Regions from separate parts of the Kitasatospora sp. NPDC088861 genome, predicted to be linked through region 1. Evidence: riboswitches for the same ligand, from Rfam matches in the RefSeq annotation. Region 1 holds a riboswitch; each other region holds the start of a gene.
The links. Region 1 has a riboswitch for cobalamin ahead of ACIP37_RS16130 (cobalamin biosynthesis protein). Riboswitches for the same ligand answer to the same signal wherever they lie in the genome.

Region 1 (3,615 bases):
CGCACACCCCGAGGACCGGCAGCCCGGCCGCCGCCCGCGCCTTCAGCGCCGGCTCCAGGCCGCGTTCGCGCAGCCAGGCCAGGTCGGCCACGGTGGCCCGGGTGCCGGGCAGCACCACCAGGTCGGCGTCGGCCAGTTCCTCCGGCCGGGTCACCCAGCGCACCAGCACACCGGGCTCCTGCGCCAGCGCGTCCAGGTCGGTGAAGTTCGACAGCCGGGGGAAGCGCACCACGGCCACCCGCAGCACGTCCGCCCCGAGCGGGCCGCGGCCGTCCACCCGGTCCACCACCGTGGACAGGTCCAGCGAGTCCTCGGCGTCCAGCCACAGGCCCGGCAGCATCGGCAGGGTGCCCAGCACCGGACGGCCGGTCAGCCCGTGCAGCATGTCCAGGCCGGGCGCCAGGAGCCGCGCGTCGCCGCGGAACTTGTTGACGAACCAGCCCGCCACGTGCCGCTGGTCCTCCGCCGACAGCAGTGCCAGCGTCCCGTACATCGCCGCGAAGACGCCGCCGCGGTCGATGTCCCCGACCACCACCACCGGCAGCCCGGCGGCCGTCGCCAGGCCCATGTTGGCGATGTCCCGGTCCCGCAGGTTGATCTCGGCGGGCGAACCGGCGCCCTCGCAGACCACCACCTCGTAGCGGCGGCGCATATCCGCCAGGCACTCCAGCGACCGTTCCAGCAGGACGGGCTTGCGTTCGCGGTAGTCCAGCGCGCCCACCTCGGCGACCGGCCGGCCCAGCAGCACCACCTGGCTGCGGCCGTCCGCCCCCGGCTTCAGCAGCACCGGGTTCATCGCCGCCTCCGGCTCCACCCGGGCCGCCTGCGCCTGCATCGCCTGCGCCCGGCCGATCTCGGCGCCGTCGGCGGTGACGAAGGAGTTCAGCGACATGTTCTGCGCCTTGAACGGCGCGACCCGCACCCCCTGCCGGGCCAGCCAGCGGCAGATGCCCGCGGTCACCACACTCTTGCCCGCGTCCGAGGTCGTCCCCGCGACCAGCAGTGCGTTGCTCATGCCCTTCCCCTCCACCGTGTCGTCAGCAAGCGCAGCGCGACGTGCCCCGCGACCGTCGTACCCAGGGCCAGCGCGCCCACCCGCCGGGAGAGCACGCAGGCCCGCTCGATGTCGTCCGCCGTCACCGGCCGCAACTCCGCGCCCAGCACCGGCCGGTGTTCCACCCGCTCCCCGTACTGGAGGGTCCCGCCCAGCCGGACGCCCACCGCGCCCGCGAAGGCCGCCTCCGCCTGGCCCGCGTTCGGGCTCGGGTGCGCCGAACCGTCCCGCCGCCAGACCCGCCAGGCCGTTTTCGGCTGCGGCGCGGCGGCCACCGTGAGCAGAGCCGTCAGCCGGGCGCCCGGCCAGCCCGCCACGTCGTCCAGCCGGGCCGAGGCCCAGCCGAACCGGGCGTACCGCGGCGAGCGGTGGCCGACCATCGCGTCCAGCGTGTTCACCGCGCGGAACGCCAGCAGCCCCGGGGTGCCCGCCAGCGTGCCCCAGACCAGCGCGTTCACCACGGCGTCCGCCGTGTTCTCGGCCACCGACTCGACCACCGCGCGGGCGATCTGAGGCCCGTCCAGCGCGCTCGGGTCCCGCCCGCACAGGTGCGGCAGCCGCTCCCGCGCGGCCGCCAGGTCGCCCGTGGCCAGCGACCGGCCGATGGTGCGCGCCTCCCGGGTCAGCGAGGTGCCGCCCAGCACCGTCCAGGTCGCGGCGGCCGCCAGCGCGGCCCGGCCCAGCGGACGCCGGCCCACCGTACGGTCCAGGGCCACCGCGCCGGCCGCGACCGCGCCGACGCACAGCGCCGTGTACCCGGCGCCGGCCACCCGGTCGTCCTGCCACACCCGCCGCTCCAGCCGGGTCGCCGCACCGCCGAAGACGGCCACCGGGTGGCCGCGCCGGGGGTCGGCGAAGCGGGCGTCCGCGGCGAAGCCCGCGGCGGCGCCGAGCGCGAACGCGGCGGCGCGGGTCAGCGGGCGCACGGCGGGTTCGGCGGAAGGCCGCGTGGGGTCCGGCGGGGCGGGGCAGCCTGCATCGCGTGCGTGTCCTCACTCAGGGTCCGCGCCCTGGATCGACGTACCGGGGGCGAGAGTCTCCTGGCTTCCGGGTCGGACACACCCCCGGGCCTTCCAGCGGCTTCTGACGGTCCGCCGTGGCAATGTTCCGAGCGTGCTCCCCGGTGACAGTGGCGGGACCGCGCCGGACTCGCACCGGCTTCCTCTGCATGCCTCCGTTTGGCCCCAGGATCCCATCACGCGGCCGAACCGGGAGTCAACCGAGGTCACGGAGGGGTTGGTCACACCTCGGAGCCCCGTCGCCACCTCCGATCCGCCCGCCCCGCCCTGCCTGACGCCCGCCCAGCCCGAGGCCCCGCTGTGCCCCGGACGGCCCAGCCCGGTGGCCGCCCGCGCGGCCCCCCGGTGAACTGGTGCCCGGACACCGCCCGGACACCGTCCGGTCCAAGACCAGCAGAGCGGGGAGCGATATGCGTTGGGGAACCGCGGCCGTCGTGGCGGCCGCCGTCGTCGGCGCCGGGGCCGCCGGGGCCGCCGTCCTGGTGATCGGCCGCCGGGCCTCCGAACGGCTGGTCCACCCGGCGAGCGCCGCCCGGGAGTCCGGCCCCGTCCTGGTGCGGAGCCTCGCCGCGGGCCGGATCACCTTCAACCGCCGCCCCGAGAGCCTTCGCCCCGGCCACTGGGCCGTGGAATGGGACGACCACGGCCACGCCGTCGTCGAGGAGGTCCTGCACAGCGACGAGAACGGCGTCACCCGCCGCCTCGTCCGCGCGGACCGGGGCACCCTCACCCCCGGCACCGAGGTCCGCTTCACCCCCCGCGTCCACCTCGGCGACCCCACCGAGGCGCTCGGCCTCCCCTTCACCGACACCGCCGCCGACGGCGAACTCGGCGCCCTCCCCGCCTGGCGCCTCGACGGCAAACGAGGCACCTGGGTGATCCTCGTCCACGGCCCCGGCGCCGACCGGCAGCAGACCCTCCCGGTCCTCCCCGTCCTCGACCGCCTCGCCCTGCCCGCCCTCGCCGTCACCTACCGCGGCGACCAGGGCGCCCCGGCCTCGCCGGACGGGCTCGGCCACTTCGGCGAGACCGAGTGGCGCGACGTCGAGTCGGCGGTACGGCTCGCCCTCGACAGCGGCGCCGGCCGGGTCATCCTGTACGGCTGGTCCCTCGGCGCCACCATGGCCCTCCAGACGGCCTCCCGCTCCGCCTGGGCCCATGCCATCAGCGGCCTCGTCCTGGACTCGCCGGTCCTCGACCTGCCCGCCACCGCCCGCCGCGGCGCCGCCCGGGCCGGCTACACCGGCGCCGCCGCCGAGCTCGGCGCCCTCGCCGCCGAGGGCCGCACCGGCGTCGACCTCGCCGACTTCGGCCGCATCGCCGAGGGCGCCGACCTGCGCGTCCCCACCCTCCTCCTGCACAGCCCCGACGACCAGGTCGCCCCCTTCCGCGCCGCCGAGCGCCTCGCCGCCGCCCGCCCCGGCGTGGTCAGCCTCCGGCCTTTCCCGGGCGCCGACCACGCCACCCTCTGGAACTCCGCCCCCACCCACTACACCGAACTCCTCCGCCGCTGGCTCACCCCCCTTCTCTGAACCCAGCCCC
Region 2 (3,615 bases), on a different contig from region 1:
CGACGTCGAGTTCGTCGCCGCCGCCGCCGACCGGGTGGTGGTGATGGCCGAGGGCGAGATCGTCGCCGACGGCCCCACCGCCGAGGTCATCGTCGCCTCGCCCACCTTCGCCCCCCAGACCGCCAAGATCCTCGCCCCGCTGCCCTACCTGACCACCCGACAGGTCGCCGCCGCCCTCGCGCCCGCGCAGGCCGCCCGGTGAGCGCCGTCCGGATCCCCGGCCGGGCCCGCGTCGTCGCGGCCCTGGCCGCCTTCATCGGCCTGGTCGCCTTCACCTGGCCGTTCGTCGTCGCCCCCGGAAAGTTCGGCTCCTCCTACGCCCCGCCGCTGATCTTCGGCGCCCTGCTGGCCCTGGTGCTCGCCGTCGTCATCGCGGAGATCGCGGCCGGCGGCATCGACGCCAAGGCCCTCGCCATGCTCGGCGTCCTGTCCGCCGTCAACGCCGGGCTGCGCCCGCTCGGCGCCGGCACCGCAGGAGTGGAGACGGTCTTCTTCGTCCTCGTCCTGGCCGGCCGGGTCTTCGGCCCGGGCTTCGGCTTCACCCTCGGCTGCACCTCGCTGTTCGCCTCCGCGCTGCTCACCGGCGGCGTCGGCCCCTGGATGCCGTACCAGATGTTCGGCTGCGCGTTCGTCGGCATGCTCGCCGGGCTCCTGCCGAGAACCCGGCGGCGGCGCTGGGAGGTCCCGATGCTGGCCGCGTACGGGGCGTTCTCCGGGTACCTCTTCGGCTTCCTCCTCAACCTCTCCTTCTGGCCGTTCTCCACCGACCCGAACAGTTCCATCGCCTACCTGCCGGGGCTGCCCTTCACCGAGCAGTGGCACCGCTACCTGCTCTTCGACCTCGCCACCTCGCTCGGCTGGGACACCGGCCGTGCCGTCACCACCTTCACCGCCGTGCTCGTCGTCGGCCCGGCCGTCCTCACCGTCTTCCGCCGCGCGGCCCGCCGCGCCAACTTCGAGCCCATGGTGCGCTTCGAGGCCCCGGACGGTCGACGAGTCACCGCGAACGACACCGCCATCGGCTCCGCGAGCGGCGAGGGAGTCTCACCATGCGGACGGCTTCCGTGAATTCCGCGTCGGCCCCGGCGGTTTGCCCCTAAGCTGGCGACGCAGCTGGTTCGTCCTGCCCGCCAGGCAGGACGTCGCAAGAGGGAACCCGGTGGGAATCCGGGACTGCCCCGCAGCGGTGAGTGGGAACGACCGCCGTCATACGCACTGGACCCGGGACGGGTCTGGGAAGCGATGGCCAGTAGGTACCGGACGCCAACAGGCCCGGTGCGCCCACGAGTCCGAAGACCTGCCCGTTGCCCGCCCGCGGACCGTTCCGCGTGCGGATATCCCGGTGACCTCGTGGGCGGGTCGGCGACCATACCAGGCGGGTCCGGCACGCGCATCGACGTGAGCCGCCGCCCGGTTCGTCATCCCTTCGCGCTCTCGTCCCGTCCCCGGGCACTTGAGGAGCCAGACTCGCGAAGGAGAGTCCCTTGACCACGAAGTCCGCAGCCGCGGCAACCAGGGCCACCGTGTACGGCTACCCCCGGCAGGGCCAGGGCCGGGAGCTGAAGAAGGCCATCGAGGGCTACTGGAAGGGCACGGTCACCGCCGACGCCCTGCGGGAGACGGCGGTCGGCCTGCGCCGGGAGAACTGGGCGCAGCTCGCCCAGGCCGGGGCCTCGGAAGTGCCCACCGGCGACTTCTCGCTCTACGACCACGTACTGGACACCACGGTCGCCGTCGGCGCGATCCCGGCCCGCCACCGGGCGGCCGTCGAGGCGGACGCGCTGGACGGCTACTTCGCCATGGCGCGCGGCACCCAGGAGGTCGCGCCGCTGGAGATGACCAAGTGGTTCGACACCAACTACCACTACCTGGTGCCCGAACTCGGCCCGGACACCGTCTTCACCGCGAACCCGGCCAAGGCCGTCGGGGAGTTTCGGGAGGCGCTGGCGCTCGGCCACACCGCACGCCCCGTGCTGGTCGGCCCCCTCACCTACCTGCTGCTCGCCAAGCCCGCCCCCGGTGTCGCCGAGGACTTCCAGCCGATCACCCTGCTGGACCGGCTGCTGCCCGTCTACGCGCAGCTGCTGGCGGACCTGAAGGCGGCCGGCGCCGAGTGGGTGCAGCTGGACGAGCCCGCGCTGGTGCAGGACCGCACCCCGGCCGAGCTGAACGCCGCCGCCCGCGCCTACCGTGAGCTGGGCGGCCTTGCGGACCGTCCGAAGCTGCTGGTCGCGAGCTACTTCGACCGCCTGGGTGAGGCCCTGCCGGTGCTGGCCAAGGCCCCGGTCGAGGGCCTGGCGCTGGACTTCACGGGGCCCGCCGCGGCGAACCTGGACGATCTGGCCGCCGTCGGCGGGCTGCCCGGCAAGCGGCTGGTCGCCGGGGTGGTCGACGGGCGCAACATCTGGATCAACGACCTGGAGAAGTCGCTGGCCACCCTGGCGACCCTGCTGGGCCTCGCCGAGCGGGTCGACGTCGCGCCGTCCTGCTCCCTCCTGCACGTGCCGTTGGACGCCGCCGCCGAACGCGACGTCGACCCGCAGATCCTGCGCTGGCTCGCCTTCGCCAAGCAGAAGGCCAGGGAGGTGGCGCTGCTGGCCCGGGGCCTGCGCGAGGGCACGGGGGCGATCGCCGCCGACCTGGCCGCCAACCGCGCCGACCTCGCCTCGCGCGCCAACTCGCCGATCACCCACGACCCGGCGGTGCGCGCCCGTACCGCCGCCGTCACCGCCGACGACGCCCGCCGCGCCCAGGCCTACCCGCAGCGGGCCGAGGCCCAGCGCGCCCGGCTCGGCCTGCCACTGCTGCCGACCACCACCATCGGCTCGTTCCCGCAGACCTCCGAACTGCGGGTCGCGCGGGCCGATCTCACGGCGGGCCGGATCGACGCCCCGGCCTACCGCGAGCGCATCGAGGCGGAGGTCCGGGAGGTCATCGCCTTCCAGGAGAAGGCCGGACTGGACGTCCTGGTGCACGGCGAGCCCGAGCGCAACGACATGGTCCAGTACTTCGCCGAACAGCTCACCGGCTACCTCGCCACCCGGCACGGCTGGGTGCAGTCCTACGGCACCCGGTACGTGCGCCCGCCGGTCCTGGCCGGGGACATCTCCCGCCCGCACCCGATGACCGTCGATTGGTTCGGCTACGCGCAGGGCCTGACCGACCGCCCGGTCAAGGGCATGCTCACCGGCCCCGTCACGATGCTCGCCTGGTCCTTCGTCCGCGACGACCAGCCGCTCGGCGACACCGCCCGCCAGGTCGCCCTCGCCCTGCGCGACGAGGTCACCGACCTGGAGGCCGCCGGCGCGGCCGTCGTCCAGGTCGACGAGCCGGCCCTGCGCGAGACCCTGCCGCTGCGCGCCGCCGACCGCCCGGCGTACCTGGCGTGGGCGACCGAGTCCTTCCGCCTCGCCACCTCCGGGGTGCGGGCCGACACCCAGGTCCACACCCACATGTGCTACGCCGAGTTCGGCGCGATCATGACGGCGATCGACGAACTCGACGCGGACGTCATCTCGCTGGAGGCCACCCGCTCGCACATGGAGGTCGCCGGCGAACTCGCCGGGGCCGGCTACCCGCGCGAGGTCGGCCCGGGCGTCTGGGACATCCACTCCC
Region 3 (3,615 bases), on a different contig from region 1:
AGGCGGCGGTGGCGTCGCCGCTCGGGGCGATCTCGGCGCCGCAGGCGGTGAGCCCGAGGGTGAGCAGGGCGGTGATGGCAACGGCCTTGGTGCGCACGGGGGTTCCTTCGGGGGGTGGGTCAGATCCGGTCGAAGAGCAGTTGGACGGCGCCGGTCACCGGGTGCCGGACGGGGGTGGCCCGGACGCCGAACACCTCGGCCAGCAGGGCGGGTCGGAGCACCTCGGCGGGCGGCCCCGAGGCGACGATCCGGCCGGCCCGCAGCACGTACAGCAGGTCGCAGTGGCCGGCCGCCAGGTTGAGGTCGTGCAGCGCGGTGAGCACCGTCGGGCCGGCCTCCCGGACCAGCGCCAGCACGTCCAACTGGTGGCCGATGTCCAGGTGGTTGGTGGGCTCGTCCAGCACCAGCAGCCGGGGCTCCTGGACCAGCGCGCGGGCGATCAGCACCCGCTGCTTCTCGCCGCCGGACAGGCTCAGGAAGCCCCGCCCGGCCAACTGTTCGGCGCCGACCTTGCGCAGCGCCTCCGTGCAGCGCGCGTGGTCGTCCGCACCCGGGCCGCCCAGCCCGCGCCGGTGCGGCAACCGGCCCATGGCGACCACCTCGGCCACCGTGAAGTCGAACTCGGCGGAGTGCTCCTGGGGGAGTGCGGCCACCCGCCGGGCGGCCTCGCGCGCGGTCAGCGCGTGCAGGTCCGCGCCGTCCAGCCGGACGGCCCCGGCGGCCGGCCGCAGCGCCCGGTAGACGCAGCGCAGCAGCGTCGACTTGCCGCTGCCGTTGGGCCCGACCAGTCCGACCACCTGCCCGGCGGCGGCGTCCAGGGCGACGTCGTGGACCAGCCGGGCGCCGGCCAGCTCGACCGAGACGGAGTCCAGGGCGAGATCCATCAGCGGCCTCCGAAGGAATAGCCGCGACGGCGCATCAGCAGCAGGAAACAGGGCACCCCGAGCACCGCGGTGACCACCCCGACCGGCAGTTCGGCGGGCGCCAGCAGGGTGCGCGAGACGATGTCCACCCAGACCAGCAGCAGCGCCCCGGCGAGCGGCGCGACCAGCAGCACCCGGCGGTGCCCGGCGCCGACCAGCATCCGGGCCAGGTGCGGCACCATCAGCCCGACGAAGCCGATCGCCCCGCTGACGGCCACCACCGTGCCGGTGACGGCGGCGGTCACCACGAACAGCTCGCGGCGCAGCCGGTCCGGGTCCACGCCCAGCGAGGCGGCCGTCTCGTCGCCCATGGCGAGCGCGTCCAGCCGGCCGGCGGCGCAGGCCAGGTACGCCAGGCCGGCCAGCACGGTGGCGGCGGCGATCGGCACCGAGCCCCAGGTGGCGCCGCCGAGGCTGCCGAGCAGCCACATCATGGCGTCCCGGGCGGCCTCGCCGCGGGCGGACGCGAAGACCATCAGCGCGGTGACGGCGGAGAAGCCGTAGGAGAGCGCGGTGCCGGTGAGCACCAGCCGCAGCGGGGTGAGCCCGTAGGCCGTGCGCGCCGCGAGGTAGACCAGCACCATGGCGACCAGCGCGGAGCCGAACGCGGAGGCCGAGATCGCCCACACCCCGAGCGAGGCGAAGGCGCCGAGCAGCAGCACGGCGTTGGCGCCGACGGCCGCGCCGGAGGAGATGCCGAGCACGAACGGGTCGGCCAGCGCGTTGCGCACCAGGGCCTGGACGGCGACCCCGGTGGCGGCCAGCCCGGCGCCGACCACCGAGGCCAGCACGGCGCGCGGCAGCCGGATCTCCCAGACGATCGCGTAGGCGGCGGCCTCGTCCGCCTCCAGCCGTCCGCCCGTCAGCCCGGCGGCCAGCAGCCGCATGGCGCGGGGCAGGCCGATCCCGGAGGCGCCCAGCGCCACGCCGCAGAGCAGCGAGAGCAGCAGGGCGGCGGCCAGGCCGACGGCGAGCGGGAGGGCGGGTATTCGGCGGGCGGGCGGGCTCGTTGCGCCACTGCCCGCGGCTGCGGTGCTGCTCACGGTGCGCCTTGCCTCGGGCCGCGGGTGCGCGGGGGCGGCACCGGTCGGGCGCGGGCCCGGGCGCCATCCCCTCGCAGTCCACGGCGAGTTGTCGGGAGTTCAGCGGCCGGGGGCGATCGGGCTGGCGCGGCCCCGGGGCCGTGCTCACCGTTGCGGGTCAGCGCCGGATTCACACCGGACTTCCCCCTCGGACGCCCTGGCAGCATAACAGCCACTCAGGCTAGGCAACCCTTACCGGGCTCGGATGGGGCGTGAACGCACGACCGCCCCCGTCCGGGCTCGCGGACGGGGGCGGTCGGGTGGCGACGCGTCAGGCTCAGGCCTGCTTGGTCTCCCAGAAGATCTTGTCGACCTCGGCGATCAGGTCCAGCAGGGCCTGGCCGGTGGCGGGGTCGGTGGACGCCTTGGCGGCCGAGGCGGCCTTCAGGGTGTCGTTGATCAGCTGGTGCAGCTGCGGGTACTTCTCGAAGTGCGGGGCCTTGAAGTAGTCGCTCCACAGCACCGAGATGTGGTGCTTGACGGCCTCGGCACGCTGCTCCTTGATGATCAGGGCGCGGGTGCGGAAAGCCGGGTCCTCGTTGGCCTGGTACTTCTCCTGGGTGCCCTTGACCGACTCGGCCTCGATCCGGGCCTGCGCCGGGTCGTACACGCCGCAGGGCAGGTCACAGTGGGCGTGGGCGGTGGCGCGCGGTGCAAACAGACGAGAGAACATGGGAGTCCTTCCTTAGATCGTCTTCCCGCGCCCGAGATTACCCTTCCGCACCCGGGGTTTCGCGATCGGGCGGTGGGCCTAGGGCAAAAGGCGGACCCGGAACCGGGGTAATCCGGACATCGAACGGATCGAACGGGGTGACGGTCCGTACGGCAGACTGGGACCGGGCGGTCCGGGAGGAGGAGTCGTGGCGCGGAGCACGGAACCGGCGGACGCGGAACCGATGGGCACGGAACCCCGGGGCCGGGGCGGCGGCGCGGTGCCGTTCGGGCTGGTCGACGTGGCGGGCCCGTCGATGGTCCCGACCCTGCGCGAGGGCGACCAGTTGCTGGTGCGCTACGGCGCGCCGATCCGGCCCGGCGCGGTGGTGCTCTTCCGGCACCCCTTCCAGCAGGACCTGCTGGTGGTGAAGCGGGCCGCCGAGCGGCGTCCGAGGGGCTGGTGGCTGCTGTCCGACAACCGGCCGGTGGACAGCGACAGCCGCAGCTACGGCCCGGTCCCGGACGAGCTGGTGCTCGGCCGGGTGCTGCTGCGGCTGCGCCCGCGCCCGGCCTGGCTGGCGCCGGGGCGGCGGCTGGAGCGGCTGCTGCTGGGCACCCGGCTGGCCCGGGTACCGGGTCTGGCCCGCCGCCTGGGCGTCTGGGCGGACGAACTCTGACCCCCTGGGCCCGGCCCGGCCCGGACAGGACCTAGCCGGCGGCGCCGAGTGCCGCGGCCTCGGCCTCCTGGCGCTTGCGGGCCCGGTACGCGGCGACGTTGGCGCGGGTCGCGCAGCGGTCCGAGCAGTAGCGGCGGGAGCGGTTGGTCGAGGTGTCCAGGTAGGCGTTGCGGCAGGGCGCGGCCTGGCAGATGCCGAGCCGGTCGGCGCCCAGCTCGGTCAGGTGGACGGCCAGGCCCATGCAGGCGACCGCGCTGAAGTGCGCGGTGGCGGTGGGCG
Region 4 (3,615 bases), on a different contig from region 1:
ACCGGGCGCCAGCGGGAGTTGGAGGTGCCGGCCTCGGTGGTCGGGTAGAAGTTGATGTCCACCACGCGGTCGAGGAACGTCACGGCGGTGCGGACGGTGGCGTCGAGGCGCTCCCAGTCCATGGCGCCGAGCAGGTCGTCGACGGAGGCCCCCGGGGCGACGTGGGCGCCGAGGTTGACCGAGCCGAGGTTGCAGACGGCGGTCTCGGAGTCGTCCGTGACCTCCAGGATCTCGGTGCACAGGTTCGAGGAGTGCACCGTGCGGCCGGGCAGCGCGGTCTGGTTGGCGGCGCGGTTGGAGGCGTCCTTGAAGGTCATCCAGCCGTTGCCGGTCTGCGCCAGGGTGCGCATCATCCGGGCGTACAGGGTCTGCGCGGGGATGGTGCGCACGGCCTTGCCGGCCAGCTCGGCCTTGCGGTAGGCCTCGTCGAAGTCGGAGCCCCACAGGTCGACGAGCTCGGGCACGTCGGCGGGGGAGAACAGCGACCAGTCCTCGTTGGCGTTGACCCGGCGCATGAACTCGTCCGGGATCCAGTGCGCCAGGTTGAGGTTGTGGGTGCGCCGCGCCTCCTCGCCGGTGTTGTCGCGGAGCTCCAGGAACTCCTCGATGTCGGCGTGCCAGGTCTCCAGGTAGACGCAGGCCGCGCCCTTGCGGCGGCCGCCCTGGTTGACGGCGGCGACCGAGGAGTCGAGGGTGCGCAGGAACGGGACGATGCCGTTGGACTTGCCGTTGGTGCCGCGGATCAGGCTGCCGCGCGAGCGGATGCGCGAGTAGGACAGGCCGATGCCGCCGGCGTGCTTGGACAGCCGGGCGATCTGCGCGTAGCGGTTGTAGATCGAGTCCAGGTTGTCCAGCGGGGAGTCGAGCAGGTAGCAGCTCGACATCTGCGGGTGCCGGGTGCCGGAGTTGAACAGGGTCGGCGAGGAGGTCAGGTACTCCAGCCGGCTCATCAGGCCGTACAGCTCGGCGACCTCCCGCACCGACTGCTCGCTGTCGCCGACCGCCAGGCCGCAGGCGACGCGGAGCAGGAAGTGCTGCGGGGTCTCGATGACCTTGCGGGTGATCGGGTGGCGCAGCAGGTAGCGGGACTGCACGGTGCGCAGGCCGAAGTACTCGAAGCGGTCGTCGCCGTGCGCGTCGATCAGCGCGTCCAGGGCGGCGGCGTGCTTGGTGACGAAGGCGGCGGTGGTGTCGCCGATCAGGCCCTCGGCGTGGCCGACGGCGATCGAGGCGGCGAAGGAGCGCGAGCCCTGGCTGTTCGCCTCGTCGACGATCTCCAGGGCGAGCAGCCGGGCGGCCAGCTTCGAGTACTGGGGGTCCTCGGCGATCATCGACGCGGCGGCGTCCACGGCCAGCCCGCGCAGCTCGGCGAAGTCCGAGCCGGCGTGGCGGCCGCGCAGCGCGGCGGCGGCGACATGGCCGGGGTCCACCTGGGGGAGATCGACGCTGCGGTCGGTGAGCAGCCGAAGGAGCGCGCCGCCGGGGTCGGAGACCGTCGGGTCGGTGGGGGCGGGGCCGGTGCCCTGGGCGGGCAGGGTGGCTGAGGCAGCGGTGGTCAAGGCGCTCTCTCCTGGCGGCGATCGGCGGCGGTGATCGGGGGGTACCGGGCCGTTCGGGGCAGGGGAGCACGGCACGTACGCAGGAAGCGTCGCGCGACAGTGGCGTCCCCGGCCCGCCCGCGAGGCCCGGAAGGTAGTTCTCGTGCTGGCGCGGCCTCTGCGGGAGGGCCCGTGCGCACACCGTCGGCAGGTACTCGGACTCGCGGGGCGGCTACTGGTAGCCGCCCGCTCACCGCTGCGGGGCAGTCCCGGATTCGCACCGGGTTCCCCTGCATCGACAGCAGGATTGAGCATACATCTAGTGGTGTCTCTCTGATGCGACCCCACATGTAGTACGGCGCGGTGTGTCGGAGCGATAACCGGTGGTGCCGGGAGGGGGCGGGTCGTGGCCTTGGGGCGCCTCGGATCCGGGCTCCCGGCGCCCTGATTCCGGGCCCCGGCGTCCTGGTTTCGATACGGAACGGTCACCGGGCGGACCGGTTGCCGCGGGCATGCCCTACGATCTGGGCGCATGAGCGAGCGAAGCGCCGAGGGGCGCGTTTCGCGAAGCGATCATCGAGCGAAGCGAGGGGGCGCGTGAGCGACGGAACTGGCGCACCCGGGCAGGGTCCGCAGGGAACGCCTCCCACCGGGCCGGGGGACGCGCACGGTCAGCAGCCGCCGGTGGTGCCCGGTCCGGTGTTGCCGCCGAGCGGGGGCTTCGGGCCGCCGCCGGCCTCGTACGGGCCTCCGGTGCCGCCCGCGCAGCCGGTGGCGCAGCCCGGTCCGCCGGGGCAGCCTCCGCTGCCGCAGCCGGGACCGCCAGGGCAGCAGCTGCCGCCGCAGTGGCAGCCGAACCCCCAGGCGCACCCCCAGCCGCATCCCCAGGCACACCCCCAGCCGCATCCGCAGTCGTACCCGCAGCCCCAGGCGCCGCAGCGCGCCGAGCCGAACTGGGAGGCGCTGGCGGACCGCAACGCGGCGGACGGCAAGCGCCGCCGCCGACTGCGGGCCCTCGGCGTGGCGGTCGCGGTCGTCCTGGTCGGCGGCCTGATCGCGGGCGGGGCGGTGCTGCTGACGAAGGGCGGCGGCGACAAGCCGGTCGCCGGGCCGATCGCCTCGGCCTCCAACCGGCCGTCCTCCGCCGCATCGGGTGCCGCCCGGAGTGCCGCGCCGAGTGCCGCCGCAACCCCGGGCGGGAACCCGTCCGGCACCCCGGGCGGAGCGCCGGACGACCCGTCGAAGCCGATCTGGGAGGCCGCCACCGACCCGGCGCCGCAGGACGCGGGGGCACTGTTCTCCGCGCTCCAGGTGACGGTCAACGGCGCCACCTGGAACCGGACCTTCGTCTCGCTGGACTCGCCCTGCTGGGACGGGAACTCGACGACCGGCGGGCTCGGCAAGGTCCTCGGTGACCAGGGCTGCCAGAAGGTGCTCCGGGCGACCTACGTCTCCGGCGACAGCGCGGTGACCGTCGGCGTCGCGGTCTTCGACCACAAGATCCAGGCCGAGACTTCGATGAAGAGCTACACCGGCCACCTCAAGGGCGCCGTCGCGCCGGGCGCGCCGGCCTTCTGCGCCACTCCGGGCTGCACCAACACGCACAACACCCTGGGCCGGTACGCCTACTTCACGGTCGAGGGCTCGGCGAAGGGCGGCGACACCGCCGACGCCACCGCCACCGCGGCGGCCGTCGGCTTCGGCGAGCACGTGAAGGGCCAGCTGCTCCAGCGCGCCAAGGCCGCGTCCGCGGCCGCGCCGGGTGCGCCGGGGGCCGCCGCGGCCGGCTGATCCGCCGTGGCACCCCGGCCCCGGCGGGTTCGCTCGCCGGTGCCGGGGGAGTGTGGCAGGCTCTCGGGGCAGTCATTCGCACGAGTGTTCCGGTTGTGTCCGCCTGGGCCGGTGCCGGCGAGCAACCGGAGGAGCGGTCCGTGGCCCTGCCCAGAGCCCTGCGCGGCAGGCCCGCCGTCCTGGCCGCGGCCGGGGTCGTGGTCGCCGCGGGCGCCGTGGCGCTGTTGCAGCGTGACGGCCGGGCCGACGGCGAACGGCCCGCCCGCGTCCCGGTGACGGTCGGCCT

Region 2: another riboswitch for cobalamin. It lies ahead of metE (5-methyltetrahydropteroyltriglutamate--homocysteine S-methyltransferase); the one in region 1 lies ahead of ACIP37_RS16130 (cobalamin biosynthesis protein).
Region 3: another riboswitch for cobalamin. It lies ahead of ACIP37_RS17260 (iron ABC transporter permease); the one in region 1 lies ahead of ACIP37_RS16130 (cobalamin biosynthesis protein).
Region 4: another riboswitch for cobalamin. It lies ahead of ACIP37_RS17400 (ribonucleoside-diphosphate reductase subunit alpha); the one in region 1 lies ahead of ACIP37_RS16130 (cobalamin biosynthesis protein).

What each region holds. Positions count from the first base shown of each region.
Region 1 is NZ_JBIVJF010000007.1:263,213-266,827, forward strand. It holds gene ACIP37_RS16125 (cobyric acid synthase) at 1-1,015, opposite strand, end outside; gene ACIP37_RS16130 (cobalamin biosynthesis protein) at 1,012-1,980, opposite strand; cobalamin riboswitch at 2,088-2,220, opposite strand; gene ACIP37_RS16135 (alpha/beta hydrolase family protein) at 2,484-3,605, shown strand.
Region 2 is NZ_JBIVJF010000011.1:94,671-98,285, reverse strand. It holds gene ACIP37_RS20200 (ABC transporter ATP-binding protein) at 1-202, shown strand, start outside; gene ACIP37_RS20195 (ECF transporter S component) at 199-1,068, shown strand; cobalamin riboswitch at 1,098-1,320, shown strand; gene metE (5-methyltetrahydropteroyltriglutamate--homocysteine S-methyltransferase) at 1,485-3,615, shown strand, end outside.
Region 3 is NZ_JBIVJF010000008.1:212,638-216,252, reverse strand. It holds gene ACIP37_RS17270 (ABC transporter substrate-binding protein) at 1-97, opposite strand, end outside; gene ACIP37_RS17265 (ABC transporter ATP-binding protein) at 120-884, opposite strand; gene ACIP37_RS17260 (iron ABC transporter permease) at 884-1,966, opposite strand; cobalamin riboswitch at 2,056-2,194, opposite strand; gene sodN (superoxide dismutase, Ni) at 2,283-2,678, opposite strand; gene sodX (nickel-type superoxide dismutase maturation protease) at 2,902-3,336, shown strand; gene ACIP37_RS17245 (CGNR zinc finger domain-containing protein) at 3,368-3,615, opposite strand, start outside.
Region 4 is NZ_JBIVJF010000008.1:245,778-249,392, reverse strand. It holds gene ACIP37_RS17400 (ribonucleoside-diphosphate reductase subunit alpha) at 1-1,535, opposite strand, end outside; cobalamin riboswitch at 1,727-1,870, opposite strand; gene ACIP37_RS17395 (hypothetical protein) at 2,292-3,329, shown strand; gene ACIP37_RS17390 (glycosyl hydrolase) at 3,470-3,615, shown strand, end outside.